Regions from separate parts of the Colwellia sp. Bg11-12 genome, predicted to be linked through region 2. Evidence: predicted binding sites of a transcription regulator. Region 2 holds the regulator's gene; the other holds the start of a gene.
What was found. The regulator FliA, encoded in region 2, starts transcription of late flagellar genes. The targets are predictions, from matches to a motif close to CTAAAGNTNNNNNNNNNNNNGCCGATA.
Positions count from the first base shown of each region.

Region 1 (4,956 bases), on a different contig from region 2:
ACCATAGCTAATCGTGCTTTCTCAATTTTATCATCTGGATAGGTACGAAGTTTTGAAGTTAACTTCAAAAATTCACAGCACTTAATTAACCATTTAGTAGGATCAAATTGCCACCAACGAATACCATTACGATAATCATTTTCAAAAATATGATGGTAATTGTGGTAGCCCTCACCAAAGGTCAAAAAAGCAAGAAAACCATTATCTCGAGCGCTATTTCTTTCGGTATAAGTTTGTTTACCCCAAATATGCGCTAAGGAATTAATAAAGAAAGTTGTATGGTGGTTCAAAACCAAACGTAGGAAACCCACTAAAAGCAAGCTGCTTATAATGTCACCATGCCATAAGCCAAATACTATGGGCACACCAAAGTTCATCAGTATTGTTAGTAATAAGTAGTTTCTGTGTTGCCACATTACGATAGGGTCTTTTTGCAGATCACGGGTGTTGTCGTAATTAGCATATCGATGTGCTTGATACTCTCGTAGCATCCAGCCTATATGAGAATACCAGAAGCCCCTTTTTGCGGAATAAGGATCCTTTTCATTATTATCAACATGCTTATGATGAATTCTATGATCTGATGACCAATGTAAAATACTATTTTGCAAAGCGAATGCACCACCGAGCGCAAATATAAAGCGCAAAGACCAATGCGCTTGATACGTTTTATGTGACCATAATCGGTGATAACCGGCAGTAATCGACATACCACAATAAATAAAGCAGCAGAATGCAACAAGAAGCTCAGTGTTATCAAAGCCGTGTGTTATTGCGCGATATGGAACAGCTATCGCTGCTACTAAAAAGGTAATTAAAAACACACTAAAATTTAGCCAAACGATTTTAGGTTTGTTCATGTAATAAAAATTCCATCTGTAAAAAAACGAACACTGAATTAAAATTTCAGTGTACACGTGTACACTATTTTAGCTTTGATGACTTTGCAGTCAAGGTAATTTTTATTATAATTTTAATTACTAAGCAATCTTACCCTCTTTATAAAACGTTATTAGTGATCAAGTTTCTAGTAAATAGATGAGAATTCAGTATGATAAGGTTAAGCTAAAGAACAGGTTAATTAAGCAATGAGTGGTATTAGAGCGCAGCAAAAAGAAAAAACACGTCGACAATTAATTGATGCAGCTCTAGGGCAGCTTAGTAGTGAACGTAGCTTTTCCAGTTTGAGCTTACGCGAAGTCGCTAAAGAAGCGGGTTTAGCACCAACGTCATTCTATCGACACTTTTCTGATATGAACGAATTAGGCTTAACGCTGGTAGATGAAGCCGGGCTAACTTTACGTCAGTTAATGCGGCAAGCGAGACAGCGTATTGAAAAAGGAGGCTCCGTTATTCAAATCTCTGTCGTTACTTTTATGGAATTTATTGAAAGTAACGGTAATATATTTCGTTTATTATTGCGAGAACGCTCAGGTACGTCAGCGGCTTTTCGAGCTGCGGTAAACCGAGAAGTTCGTTATTTCACTTTAGAGTTATGTGACTATTTACAGCAAGCGAATAAATTAAATGCAGATGTTGCTTTTTTGCAAGCAGATGCTGCCGTTACTATTGTATTTAGTGCAGGCTCTGATGCTTTAGATGTCGATAAAGACGACCGTCAGCAGATCGCACTACGAACAATACAACAATTACGCTTTATTGCTCGCGGTGCTGCAGAATTTAGTAACCGAAGTGTAAAAAGTAAAACCTAATCAGTTAATTTTTTACGCGATAAAATAACACCGGTTTCAACATGGTGTGTGTAAGGAAATTGGTCAAATAGTGCAAATTTTTCAATGTTATGTGTTTTTACTAATTCAATAAGGTTATCTTTTAAGGTATCAGGGTTACATGAAATATAAACAATACGTTCAAACCGACTCACTAACTCAACACTGTCAGGGTCAAGCCCCGCTCTTGGAGGATCAACCAAAACAGTATCGTAATTATAACTTTTTAGATCAAAACCTTCTAAACGACGAAACTCTCGTTCACCGTTCATCGCTTGGCTAAAATCTTCACTCGACATTCTTATAATATCAACATTGTTCAGCTGGTTTGCAGCAATATTATTTTGTGCTGATTTTACCGATGTTTTTGATATTTCTGTGCCTAACACACGATCAAAATTTTCAGCTAATGCGATGCTAAAGTTACCATTGCCACAATAAAGTTCGATTAAATCGCCACCAATATTTTGAGTGCCTTGCTTTGCCCAAAGTAACATCTGCTCATTAACGTGACCATTAGGTTGAGTAAAACTATTTTCTACTTGCTCGTAGACATAAGTTTTATCACCAACAGTTAAGCGCTCAGTGACAAAATCTTTATCAAGTATAAATTTTTGCTTCTTGGCTCTACCAATAATGTCAACAGGAGCAATCACCGAAAGTGTTGCCTTTAACATAGCGGCATCATTGAGCCACTGCTCATCTAATTGTCGGTGATATAATAAGCTAATTAATAACTCACCGCTTAGAGTTGATAAAAAATCAACTTGAAATAGTCTATGGCGAAGTGAAGGTTTATCTTTAATTTCATCAAGTAAGGCTTTCATCGCCTTATTGATTAACTTACTAGCAACAGGGAAATTATCTACTCGATATTTTTCTTTTGTTTCACTATTAAACATAATGTAAAACAAGTCATCACCATCATGCCAAAGCCGAAATTCTGCTCTTAATCTATAATTTAAAGGCTCTGATCGAAAAACATCAAAGTTAGGCAAGTCAAATTCACTAAACAACTTAGCGATATCATCCTGTTTATTTTCAAGTTGTTTATCATAAAATTGAGGTGCGATGTGACTAAACATATATAAGCCTTAAACATAAAAATAATTAAACGATATTATACTCAATATTAGTGAGTATTACAGAGGCGCTGAGTTTAGCGACTGTGATTACTTTGTCTAGTCATTTGTCTATAATTTTCTTAGTGATGATGGACTCAAGATTAAAGGTTTATCAGTAAATGCCGATATTATAACCATATTAAATTTGAGGATCTGTAGATCTTTGATTGTGTTTAGTTAACCTTTAATTAGATACCGGAGCATTGTAATGAATAAAATTGATAGTCAAACAACTTTGCCTAATTACAAAGGGCAAAGACGCCAAGCCGAACAAATGAAAAACGAAGCGGTTAAAAAGCATATACCAATAGAGTCTTTCGATAATTTAGCACTAAATAATCGTGCCTCTATTAGCATGAAAATTGTATTTCAGTCAGTTTCTAGTCAAATATCAGCAAAGTTTGAAAAATTTCATTATACACAACCAACTAAAAATGTTGCTCAGAGCAATATAGTAGCCAAAGAACCATTAATTAACAGTGAACCTTCATCTGCTATTTTTGATTTCGAAGCGGTTGCTCGAACGGTTATGGACTTTGTTGGTGGCAGTATTCTTGCTGCGCAAGCTAATGGTGCGAGTGATGATGAATTGAAAGAAATGTTTGAGCAAGGACGAGCAGGAGCTAACTTAGGTATTGATCAAGCGATGGGTGATTTAAAAGATCTATCAATACTTGATGATGAATTAGGTCAAGGTATTGAAAAAAGCCGCGACCTTATTAATAAGAATATTGATGACTTATATAAAAAGATATTTCCTGCAGAGCAAAACTCAAAGAGTAATATAGATATAGAGAGTTCAAAAGTTAGAAACTCTGCATTAGACAGCGAACTTTATGTAAGTAACTCAAAAAAGAGTGATCTTAGTATTACTACCACTGACGGCGATATTGTTTCAATATCATTTAGCGAATTACAAGAGTACGGCAATAAAAAAAGTGCTCAGTACCAAGAGAGTAACAGAGGCGTTTCAGAGAACTATACTATGGTAAGTAGCGAGTATCATGAGGTGAATTTTTCCTACAGTGTTGAAGGTGATCTCGATGATGAAGAGAAAGAGGCCATTGAAGCATTAATAAAAGACGTAAATTCCCTACAGAAAGATTTTTTCAGTGGTAATGTTGATCAAGCTTTTGAAAAAGCCGTTGCACTCGGTTTTGATAATGACCAAATAGCTAACTTTAGTATGGACTTGCAACAAACTAAAACAAGTTATGTTAGTCAAAGTTATACAGAAATAGCTGAGTTTGATGAAAGAGAATTACCAAGCGTTAATAAAGAACTGAGACCCTTAATTGATTTTTTAGATCAATTTAAACAACTTCAAGAGACAGCAAACACGCTTTTATCCAAAAAAGAGGATGCTTTTGGCCAACTACTAGATGCGGTGTTCAAGGCTGAATTTGGTGAAAATAAAGAAGCCAAAGACAAGTTTAATAAAGTAACTGATACAGTTAAGGCAGATAATAAAAGTAGGTAAGCGTTATCATTGTTTTTAATCGATAAAAAACCCGCTTTAAAGCGGGTTTATCATTACAGATTAAAAAGTGGTAATGTTACTCTTCTTCGGCATTTTTTTCTGGACGTTCCTTCGCTTCACGTACTTTTAACGTGCGCTGTTGAAACTCAGTATCATTGAGTGATGAAACAGCTGCATCAGCTGCATCGGCAGACATTTCAACAAAACCAAAACCACGACGCTTACCTGTGTGCTTATCTTTCATTAAACGAACAGAATGAACTTGGCCGTGTTCAGAGAATAATTCTCTAATCGCCGACTCATTTGCTCTATAGGGTAAATTCCCTACATATAGTGTTTTTACTTCTTCATCAGCACTCTCTGCTGAACTTGATGTACCAATAAGAGGAGCAATAAAAGCACTAACTAAAACTAATACAGCAGTGATAACTGGTGTGTTGCCTATAAACGTTGATAAAAAGTAAGCAATTACAGCAAATATTACTGCGACGATAAATGTTAACCTTTGAGGAGACTTCATATATGAATACCTAATTATTATTTTAAATTCTAAATTAAAAAACTAAATTGCTGTTACGATGCTATTCAGCTTTGAATATTGTACAAAAGTTGTAAAAAAGAT
Region 1 is NZ_JACGUZ010000059.1:407,468-412,423, forward strand. Features, by position in the region: gene H4J39_RS07715 (fatty acid desaturase) at 1-860, opposite strand, end outside; gene fabR (HTH-type transcriptional repressor FabR) at 1,089-1,712, shown strand; gene trmA (tRNA (uridine(54)-C5)-methyltransferase TrmA) at 1,709-2,815, opposite strand; gene H4J39_RS07730 (DUF5610 domain-containing protein) at 3,063-4,334, shown strand; gene H4J39_RS07735 (RNA-binding protein) at 4,411-4,854, opposite strand.
Region 1: the regulator FliA is predicted to act here: its motif matches at 2,956-2,982, upstream of H4J39_RS07730 (DUF5610 domain-containing protein).

Region 2 (4,956 bases):
CAAATAAACGTGTGCCTGAAGGTGTTGAATTAATGGCTGCGGTTGATAATAACGTTGAAATTAATGCGACCAAGCCAACCGCTGCAGCGACACATACCTCTGAAAATAGATCTACGGCTACAGCGAGTAATAGCTCAGCCCGTGCGATTGACAATGATGTTGTTAACCTTAGTCAAAATAATCCAATGACGAATGCCTCTATTCAAAATAATAGAGGTGGAGAAGAAGGTGTAATCCCCTCCGATAGCCTAGCGGCATTACTCAATCGTCAAGTGCAACAAGCTCCAGCACTTAATGGCCAGGGTATTAATCAAGTTCAGCATGATAAAATTTCACAAGCAGCGGCCAAGTTAACTCAAAATAATACAACCAACCTCGGGCAATCATCAACGCCAGTACCATCAAGTAATATAGAGCAACAATTTAAAAGTTTTACCGATCGCTTAGAGCAAAGTAGTCAAGAGACAGGTAACGAGCAAACAGCAAGTCAATATCAGCAACCTGCTATTGAGGAGCAGTCTCGCACTTCAGAAATGAATTTGCCACCTGCACAAAATGTAAATAACGAAGACTTAGAGAAAATGAAACATGAAATGTCTTCAATTCGTGAATTATTAGAACATCAAATTTCTGGTTTGATGTGGCAGGATATGGCGCAAAAGGATCCTGCTCGCGCTATGTTGGTAAACCGACTAATGTCATTGGGAATGAATGAAGAAGTTTCCGATCAAATTGCCGGTTATATCCCCGCACAAAAGAATGATCAGGATACATGGCAATTAGCTAAAAAGTTTATAAGCCAACAAATAAATACCACAAACAATGACATTATTCATCGTGGTGGTGTTGTTTCTTTAGTTGGGCCCACTGGCGTGGGTAAAACCACAACAGTAGCAAAATTGGCCGCCCGATTTGCACAGATCCATGGTGCAGACCAAGTTGCGATGATTTCAACCGATAACTACCGTATCGCTGGGTTTGAACAATTAGCAACTTATGGGCGCATTATTGGTTGCGAAGTAAAACTTGCTGGTGATGCAAAAACGTTAGATACCCTGTTACAACAATATTCTAAAAAGAAGTTGATACTTATTGATACCGCAGGCATGGGGCAACGTGACATGCGTTTAGCTAAACACTTAACAACGTTAGTTTCAAATGCACGGGTAAGAATTCGTAATTACTTAGTGTTAGCGGCTAATACTCAGCAGCGCGTGATGCAAGAGAATGTAGATCGCTTTAAAAAAGTACCATTGGCTGGCTGTATTTATACTAAACTTGATGAAAGTCTTAGTATAGGTGAAATTATTTCTACCTCTATTCAAAATGGCTTAGCGATAGGTTACCTTACTGATGGACAAAGAGTTCCAGAAGATATTAAAGTTGCAAATGCTGAAAAACTCGTTACGCTAGCAGATAAAATGTCAGCGAAAAATCAAGTTACTAAACCAATAAATTGGCGAACAGCACCTATGGTATCAAGTTGATTATAAACGGGCTTATTTTTAATACCTAAAACGAATAATACTGAGGTATTACAATTGATCAGTAGAATGATTACAGACAACTTTTATGCTAGGTGTTTATCTTTTTTTCCTCATAAAAAAGTTGAGCGCATGCTTAATCAAATGTACATCACTGTAAATATCACTGTATTCCCATAACTTGTTCTAATATGTGAATTTTAATCCTATAAAAATATGCAGGTTATATGATTATAGGGTTATACTAAATTTAATTGATGGATTTTCGTAAGAAAGTAGAGAAATACGATAAATGAATGATCAAGCAAGTGGCTTAAGAAAAATGAAAAGTTCCGAACCAGTAAAAGTCATCGCAGTCTCAGGAGGTAAAGGCGGAGTAGGTAAAACTAACGTCTCACTCAATACCGCTATTGCACTAGGACAATTAGGACAACGCGTTTTAGTTTTAGATGCCGATTTAGGTTTAGCTAACGTTGATGTCATGCTCGGTTTACGAGTAAAGCGCAATTTATCACATGTACTTTCTGGCGAATGTGAATTAGACGATATAATTATTGAAGGTCCCGCTGGCATTAATATCATTCCTGCTACGTCAGGTTCACAATCTATGGTCGATTTAACGCCTGCTGAACATGCTGGTTTAATTCGCGCTTTTAGTGATATGAACACAAAGTTTGATGTACTTATTGTCGATACCGCTGCAGGTATTTCAGATATGGTACTGAGCTTTTGTCGCGCTTCACAAGATGTGATGCTAGTTGTTTGTGATGAACCTACTTCTATAACTGATTGCTACGCTTTAATGAAACTATTAAGTCGTGACCACGGTGTATTCAAATTTAAAGTTGTTGCTAATATGGTGCGAACACCAAAAGAAGGTCAGCAACTGTTTGGCAAGTTATCAAAAGTAACCGATCGATTTTTAGACGTTGCACTCGAATTGGTTGCTGTGATCCCATTTGATGAAAATATAAGAAAATCTGTTAGAAAACAAAAAGCAATTGTTGAAGCTTATCCTCAATCACCCGCGGCCGTTGCGTTTAAATCTTTAGCAGCTAACTTAATTAAATGGCCAATGCCTAAACAAGCATCTGGTCATTTAGAGTTTTTTATTGAGCAGTTGTTAGAAAATTAGTAACAATGAACAAAAAGATAAGAGTGCTTTGTTTAAAGTGCTTAATTTTCACATAATTTTAGCGAGTGAGCGATAGTGGTAAAACCAAATGCTTACAGTATTCAAACTGATAAATCTGCAATAATTGCGCAGCACACAGTTTTAGTGAAACGAATCGCTTATCACCTATTAGCAAGATTGCCTGCTAGCGTGCAGGTTGATGATCTTATCCAATCGGGTATGATTGGCTTGCTTGAAGCTTCAAATAATTTTGATCACAGCAAAGGAGCAAGTTTTGAAACCTTTGCTGGCATTCGTATTCGTGGTGCTATGCTTGACGAAATACGCCGTGGAGACTGGACTCCTCGTTCAGTTCATAAGAATAGTCGCATGGTCAGCGAAGCCATAAAAAAGCTAGAAGCTGACCTAGGAAGAGATGTTACGGATATTGAAGTTGCTGAAAAACTTGATATTTCGTTAAATGACTACCATCATATTCTTAGTGAAGTTAGTACAGGTAAAATAATCGGTATAGAAGATCTTGGTGTTGGTGAGGATTCTTTGTCGAATATGGAAGATGTTAATAATAACGATCCCTATGATAATTTTGAAAAAATAGTTTTTAAAAAATCGCTATCGGCATGCATTTCCACTTTACCCGAACGCGAAGCTCTAGTACTGTCACTATATTACGACGAAGAATTAAATCTACGTGAAATTGGTCAAGTGCTTGATGTAAGTGAGTCACGTGTTAGTCAAATTCATAGCCAAGCAATGCATAGGTTAAAAGGACGTATGCAATCTTGGCAAAGTTAAGTAGAATATAAATATAATTAAATTTTAAAATGTTCTCACCGGAGGGTGCCTTGGATAAAAATATGAAAGTTCTTGTTGTTGATGATTTCTCAACCATGAGACGTATCGTGAAAAACTTGTTGCGCGATTTAGGCTTCACTAACATTTCAGAAGCAGATGATGGTAGCACTGCTTTACCCATGTTAAAAGAAGGCTCTTTTGACTTTGTTGTAACAGATTGGAATATGCCTGGTATGCAAGGAATTGATTTGCTTAAAGCAATTCGTGCAGATGCTAAGTTATCTCATATTCCTGTATTGCTCATTACTGCTGAAGCAAAGAAAGAACAAATTGTTATGGCGGCCCAAGCAGGTGTTAATGGTTATATTGTTAAGCCATTCACAGCAGCAACGCTAAACGCTAAGTTAGATAAAATATTTGAACGTTTAGGTTAATTCTTTAGCTCGTTCATTAATTAATCTATACGAGAGGTTGTTGCATGAGTGTGAATACAAATGTGCATGTTTCTTTGGAAGAAGCAAAACTGTTGGTCGAATATTTAGAAAGTGGTCAACAAGATAAGGCAGATGAATTAATTGCAGAAATTCAAAACCCAATTAATTCAGAGTTGTTTGCTGAAATAGGCAAATTAACGCGTCAATTACATGATTCATTAAATAATTTTCAATTAGATTCTCGGTTGAATGATTTAGCGACAGCAGATATTCCAGATGCTAAAGAACGTTTAAACTACGTTATTACCCGCACGGAAGAAGCCGCTAATAAAACCATGGATGCTGTAGAATCTATTTTCCCAGTTGTTGATACGATACAACGGCAGATAAAGGCAGTTAACCCGTTATGGCAAAAACTCATGCATAACAAGTTGGAGTTAACTGAATTTAAAAGCTTATGTATCGATATAGATTTATTATTAAAAACGACAGATAAAGAATCAGTTCGCATGCATGATTTAATGACTGATGTTTTAATGGCACAAGATTTTCAAGATTTAACCGGACAAGTTATTCGTAAAGTTATTGATCTAGTTCGTGAAGTAGAAGATAGCTTAATTGGTATGCTGACCGCTTTTGGTATTACAACAGAAAATAATTTAGAACGAAGTAAACCCAAAGTAGGTGATAACTTAGTTGAAGGCCCTATCATTAATGCAGCACAACGTGATGATGTTGTCGCTGATCAAGATGATGTTGATGACCTTTTATCAAGTTTAGGATTTTAATAGGAGTTGCTGGATGTCATTTGAGCAAGATGAAGAGATTCTTCAGGATTTTTTAATTGAAGCCGGAGAAATACTTGAAACGCTTTCGGAACAACTTGTAGAACTTGAAAACGACCCTGATAATGCCGAATTATTAAACGCTATATTTAGAGGTTTTCACACCGTTAAAGGTGGTGCAGGCTTTTTAGCGTTACATAATTTAGTTGATGTTTGTCATGGTGCAGAAAATATTTTCGATCTGCTACGTACAAACCAGCGTAGTGTTAGTGCAAGCTTAATGGATGTTATTTTACAAGCACTTGATGTTGTAAATGAAATGT
Region 2 is NZ_JACGUZ010000071.1:555,099-560,054, forward strand. Features, by position in the region: gene flhF (flagellar biosynthesis protein FlhF) at 1-1,487, shown strand, start outside; gene H4J39_RS11470 (MinD/ParA family protein) at 1,777-2,619, shown strand; gene H4J39_RS11475 (RNA polymerase sigma factor FliA) at 2,695-3,414, shown strand; gene cheY (chemotaxis response regulator CheY) at 3,465-3,848, shown strand; gene H4J39_RS11485 (protein phosphatase CheZ) at 3,893-4,636, shown strand; gene H4J39_RS11490 (chemotaxis protein CheA) at 4,650-4,956, shown strand, end outside.